Azospirillum brasilense: one gene and its partner. The protein of the gene in region 1 binds, or shares a complex with, the protein of each later gene. Links are inferred from orthologs where the notes say so. Each region holds a gene or a part of one and is shown on either strand. Other genes may lie near its edges.

The links.
Region 2: the proteins of secY (region 1) and secG are in contact, whole or in part, in a crystal structure (PDB 5AWW), measured with the Thermus thermophilus proteins. The link is inferred for Azospirillum brasilense from one-to-one orthologs. Residues at the interface, in WP_096411648.1 of Thermus thermophilus: Leu14, Gln16, Arg17, Phe20, Ile34, Pro35, Pro37, Ile72, Arg108, Arg109, Asn112, Gln113, Arg116, Ile117, Ile120, Pro145, Gly146, Trp147, Phe152, Phe155, Val156, Val159, Thr160, Val162, Ala163, Gly164, Ala166, Leu167, Trp170, Glu173; in WP_223903268.1 of Thermus thermophilus: Tyr5, Ile9, Tyr12, Leu13, Ala16, Leu19, Val20, Val23, Leu24, Gln26, Glu27, Pro28, Gln30, Gly31, Ala32, Asp34, Leu35, Met36, Gly37, Gly38, Ser39, Ala40, Asp41, Leu42, Phe43, Ala45, Arg46, Val48, Tyr53, Thr56.

The regions. Positions count from the first base shown.
Region 1 is NZ_CP032345.1:755,453-758,355, reverse strand. Bases 1-2,836 are described here. They hold secY (preprotein translocase subunit SecY), read left to right. Parts: upstream 1-666; coding sequence 667-2,007; downstream 2,008-2,836. Other genes in these bases: D3869_RS03770 (FadR/GntR family transcriptional regulator), read right to left, coding at 2,767-2,836; D3869_RS03775 (adenylate kinase), read left to right, coding at 2,007-2,654; rplO (50S ribosomal protein L15), read left to right, coding at 63-548; rpmD (50S ribosomal protein L30), read left to right, coding at 1-58. Outside these bases: more of D3869_RS03770, read right to left, coding at 2,837-2,903. UniProt on the Bacillus subtilis protein: The central subunit of the protein translocation channel SecYEG. Consists of two halves formed by TMs 1-5 and 6-10.
Region 2 is NZ_CP032345.1:2,794,929-2,797,704, forward strand. What follows is about bases 1-2,709. They hold secG (preprotein translocase subunit SecG), read left to right. Parts: upstream 1-1,043; coding sequence 1,044-1,376; downstream 1,377-2,709. Other genes in these bases: tpiA (triose-phosphate isomerase), read left to right, coding at 160-915; D3869_RS13350 (CTP synthase), read left to right, coding at 1,536-2,709. In the rest of the region: more of D3869_RS13350, read left to right, coding at 2,710-2,776. UniProt on the Bacillus subtilis protein: Involved in protein export. Participates in an early event of protein translocation.

The sequences.
Region 1 (2,903 bases):
CGTGCGGGGCATGATCGCCAAGGTCGCGCACCTGGTCCGCGTCGAGAACGAGGGCTGAACCCATGACGAAGCTGAACGATCTCCGGGACAACCCCGGTGCCCGTAAGGAGCGCATGCGCGTCGGCCGCGGTATCGGTTCGGGCAAGGGCAAGACCGGCGGCCGTGGCGTCAAGGGTCAGACCTCGCGCACCGGCGTGGCCATCAACGGCTTTGAAGGCGGCCAGATGCCCCTTCACCGCCGCCTTCCGAAGCGCGGTTTCCGAAACATCTTCGCGAAGGAATACTCGGTCGTGAACCTGGGCCTGGTCCAGAAGTTCATCGACGCCGGCAAGCTCGACGCCAGCCAGACCATCGATGCGGTGGCTCTGGAAGCGGCGGGCGTCACCGGTAAGGTGAAGAAGGACGGCATCCGTCTGCTGGGCAAGGGCGCCCTGACGACGAAGGCCAGCTTCACCGTGGCCGGCGCCTCCAAGTCGGCTGTGGAAGCGGTCGAGAAGGCGGGTGGCAGCGTCACGCTGACCGCGTCCGCCGCCGAAGCCGCCGAGTGATCGGAAGCCCGCGCTTGCGCGCGGGCACCTTCCGGCACTAAATGAAGCGAAGTTGCGAGGGGCGGCCTGCATCCTGCAGGACCGCCCCGTTCGTGCATTAGGGACAGGGATACGACCCATGGCATCAGCGGCCGAGCAGCTTGCCGCGAACATTAATTTCGGGGCCTTCTCCAAGGCGACCGAGCTGAAGAAGCGGATCTGGTTCACCCTTGGTGCCTTGATCATCTACCGCCTGGGCACCTACATCCCGATTCCGGGCGTCAACCCGCAGATCCTGGCCGATATTTTCCGGCAGCAGGGCGGGGGCATCCTGGGCATGTTCGACATGCTGGCCGGCGGCGCGCTGCACCGCATGACGATCTTCGCGCTCAACATCATGCCGTATATTTCGGCCTCCATCATCGTGCAGCTCCTGACCGCGGTGTCGCCGCAGATGGAAGCGCTGAAGAAGGAGGGCGAGTCGGGTCGCAAGAAGCTGAACCAGTACACCCGCTACGGCACCGTCCTTCTGGCGACCGTGCAGGCCTGGGGTCTGGCGGTGGGGCTCGAGGCGATGACCGGCGCGTCCGGCGCCGCGGTTCCCGAACCGGGGCTGTTCTTCAAGATCGCCACGGTCATCACGCTGGTCGGCGGCACGATGTTCCTGATGTGGCTGGGCGAGCAGATCACCGCCCGCGGCATCGGCAACGGCATCTCCCTCATCATCTTCGCCGGCATCGTCGCCGAGTTGCCGCGCGCTCTCGTCAGCACGCTGGAGCTGGGCCGCACCGGCGCGCTGTCCACGCTGTTCATCGTCTTCCTGCTGCTGATGGCGGTGGGCGTCGTGTTCTTCATCGTGTTCATGGAGCGCGCGCAGCGCCGCTTGCTGATCCAGTACCCGAAGCGGCAGATGGGCAACCGCGTGTTCGGCGGCGAAGCGTCGCACCTGCCGCTGAAGCTGAACACCGCGGGCGTCATCCCGCCGATCTTCGCGTCGTCGCTGCTGCTGCTGCCGCTGACCGCGGTCGGCTTCGCCGGCGGCGAGGGTCCGGAGTGGCTGCAGACCGTCACGCGCTATCTGGCGCACGGCACGCCGCTCTACATGATCCTGTATTCGGCGCTGATCATCTTCTTCTGCTTCTTCTACACGGCCATCGTCTTCAACCCCGCGGACACGGCCGAGAACCTGCGTAAGTATGGCGGTTTCATTCCCGGCATCCGTCCGGGCAAGAACACCGCGGACTACATCGACTACGTGCTGACCCGCCTGACGGTGATCGGTTCCGCGTACCTTGTGGCGGTTTGTCTCCTCCCCGAAATCCTGATTTCCCAGCATTCGGTTCCGTTCTATTTTGGCGGCACCAGCCTGCTGATCGTGGTCACGGTGACGATGGACACGGTTGCGCAGATTCATTCCCATCTGCTGGCCCACCAGTATGAGGGGCTGATTAAAAAAGCGAAGCTTCGGGGGAGAAAGTAATGAATCTCATTCTGCTCGGACCGCCGGGCGCCGGGAAGGGGACCCAGGCGCGGCGTCTCGAAGACACGCGCGGACTCGTCCAGCTTTCCACGGGCGACATGCTCCGCGCGATGGTCGCCGAGGGTGGTCCGCTTGGGCAGCAGGCGAAGGACATCATGTCCGCCGGCAAATTGATGCCGGACGCGCTGATGGTCGATATCATCGCTGAGCGCATTTCCAAGCCGGACGTCGCCAACGGCTTCATCCTCGACGGCTTCCCGCGCACGGTCGCCCAGGCCGAAGCGCTGGACAGCATGTTGTCGGACAAGGGCCTGAAGCTCGATCACGTCATCGAGATGAAGGTCGTCGACGACATCCTGGTCGAGCGCATCACCGGTCGTTACACCTGCGCCAAGTGCGGCAAAGGGTATCACGACGTCTTCGAGAAGCCGAAGGTCGAGGGCGTCTGCGACGTCTGCGGCAGCACGGAGTTCAAGCGCCGGGCCGACGACAACGCCGACACGGTGAAGACCCGCCTCGCCCAGTATCACGAGCAGACCGCGCCGATCCTCCCGTATTATCAGAGCCGAGGCGTTCTGAAGACGGTGGACGGCATGGCCGAGATCGACGACGTGACCAAGCAGATCGAGGGCATCCTGGCCGCCTGACCGGGATCGCCATAGTCCGCTGAAAAGAAAAGCCGCGGGGTTTCCGGACCCCGCGGCTTTTTCATGTGTCGGCGGTGGAGCGGGGAGGGTGGCCCCCCCGTTTGGCCCGGCTTTACGGATTGGCGTCGGTGTCGGGGTGGGACAGGTCCTCCGCCTTCCGGCTCAGGTCGTTGTAACGGTCGAGCACCCAGCCGAGGTGGTCGGTGGCCGCAACGGCGGCGGCATCGGCGTCGCGGCGCCGTATGGCGT
Region 2 (2,776 bases), 2.0 Mb from region 1 along the record:
CCCCGCGAAAGCCCGGCAACACCCCATTTCCCCCGCGATTCCCCATCGGAAAGAACCCGTTGGGCGGGTGGAAATGCCCCGCACTCCTTGCTAGACAGGGGGCGCACTTTGCCAACGAACACCCGCACCAACAAACGAGAGCCGGAGGACGTAAACGCCATGGCCGCACGCCGCAAACTGATTGCCGGGAACTGGAAGATGAACGGGCTGAAGGCCGACGGGCTCGACCTCGCCTCTGACCTCGCCGGACGCCTGACGGGGGCCGGGACGGTCGCCTTCGACATGCTGGTGTGCCCGCCCTTCCCGCTGCTGTTCCCGGTGGGCGACGCCATTTCCGGCAGCCCGCTGGCGCTCGGCGCGCAGGACTGCCACGCCAAGACCTCCGGCGCGCACACCGGCGACGTCAGCCCGGCCATGCTGACCGATGCCGGCTGCCGCTACGTCATCCTCGGCCATTCGGAGCGCCGCGCCGACCACGCCGAATCCGACGCCCAGGTCGCCGCCAAGGCCGCCGCCGCCCACAAGGCGGGCCTGATCGCCATCATCTGCGTCGGCGAGACGGAGGCCCAGCGCGACGCCGGGCAGGCGAACAGCGTCGTCGCCAGCCAGCTCAAGGGCTCGATTCCGGAGGGCGCCACCGCGGCGAACACCGTCATCGCCTACGAGCCGGTCTGGGCCATCGGCACCGGCAAGACCGCCACGCCCGACGACGTCAAGGCGATGCACGCCCACATCCGGGCGGAGCTGGCCGGCAAGACCGCCGATCCCGACGCGGTGCGCGTCCTCTACGGCGGTTCGGTGAAGCCGGGCAACGCGGCGGAACTGATGGCGGTGGAGAATGTGGACGGCGCGCTGGTCGGCGGGGCCGCGCTGAAGGCGGACGATTTCTGGGCGATCGCCACCAGTTGCCGCTAGCATATCGCGCAGGACCGCGTTAAAAACAGTGGGCGCGCGCCACGGGCCCTTGCCAAGGTCCGTGGCGCGCTGTTGGTTTGGGCGGTCCCTGCGGATCGCTCCGGGAAGGGATCAAGGGAACGGGTTGCATGGAATCGGTGCTTCTGGTCATTCACCTGCTGATCGCCCTGGCGCTCGTCGGGGTCATCCTGATCCAGCGGTCGGAAGGCGGCGGTCTCGGCATCGGCGGCGGCAATATGGGCGGCATGATGTCCACCCGCGGCACCGCCAATCTGCTGACGCGGACCACCGGCATCCTGGCGGGCTGCTTCATGGCGACCAGCCTGGTCCTGGCGGTCCTGGCGGGCGCGCACAAGGCGCCGACCTCGATCATCGACACGATGCCGGCCCAGCCCGTGGCCCCGGCGGCACCCGCCCAGCCGGCCGCGCCGGCGCAGCCCGCCCCGCCGGTCGCCCAGTAACAGCGGCCCGGCAAACGCGACCCGGCTCCGGCCGGGTCCGACGCGAGGCGGCCTCCCCCGAAGCCGCCTCTTTCTTTTGAGGATCGTCGATCCGGGCAGAGCCCGGGGGACGGTCCGAACTCGGGGAACGGATCAGGCTCTGAAGGTCTTCGGACGGACATGACTCGCTACATCTTCATCACCGGTGGCGTCGTTTCCTCGCTGGGCAAAGGTCTGGCGTCGGCGGCGCTTGGGGCGCTTCTCCAGGCGCGCGGCTACAAGGTGCGGCTTCGCAAGCTGGACCCGTACCTGAACGTGGACCCCGGCACGATGAGCCCGTACCAGCACGGCGAGGTCTATGTGACCGACGACGGCGCTGAGACCGACCTCGACCTCGGCCATTACGAGCGCTTCACCGGCGTGGCCGCGCGCCGTGGCGACAACATCACCACGGGCCGCATCTATTCGACGGTGATCGCCAAGGAGCGCCGCGGCGACTATCTGGGCGCCACCGTGCAGGTGATTCCGCACGTCACCGACCAGATCAAGGACTTCATCCGCGCCGACACGACCGACGAGGATTTCATCCTCTGCGAGATCGGCGGCACGGTGGGCGACATCGAGTCGACCCCCTTCCTGGAGGCCATCCGCCAGTTCGGCAACGAGGTCGGTCCGGAGAACGCGCTGTTCATCCACCTGACCCTGCTGCCCTACATCCCGACGGCGGGCGAGCTGAAGACCAAGCCGACCCAGCATTCCGTGAAGGAACTGCTGGGCATGGGCATCCAGGCGAACATCCTGCTCTGCCGCGCCGACCGTCCGATTCCGGACAACGAGCGCCGCAAGATCGCGCTGTTCTGCAACATCCGTCCGGAACGCGTGATCGCCGCCCTGGACGTCGATTCGATCTATCAGGTGCCGGTCAGCTACCACGAGGAAGGTTTCGACACCCAGGTGCTGGCCTATTTCGGCCTGCCGACCGAGGGCAAGCCGGACCTGTCGCGCTGGACCAGCATCATGGAGCGCGTGCGCAAGCCGCAGGGCGAGGTGACCATCGCCGTCGTCGGCAAGTACACCAGCCTGCTCGACAGCTACAAGTCGCTGGCCGAGGCTCTGACCCACGGCGGCATCGCCAACAACGTGAAGGTCAAGCTGGACTGGATCGACTCGGAGATCTTCGAGGACGACACCGCCGTCCAGAGGCTGGAGAACGTCCACGGCATCCTGGTGCCGGGCGGCTTCGGCTCGCGCGGCACGGAGGGCAAGATCCGCGCCGCCCAGTTCGCCCGCGAGCGCAAGGTGCCGTACTTCGGCATCTGCTTCGGCATGCAGATGGCGGTGATCGAATCGGCCCGCAACATGGCCGGGATCGTCGACGCCGGCTCGACCGAGCTGGGCAAGCCCGGCAACCCGGTGGTCGG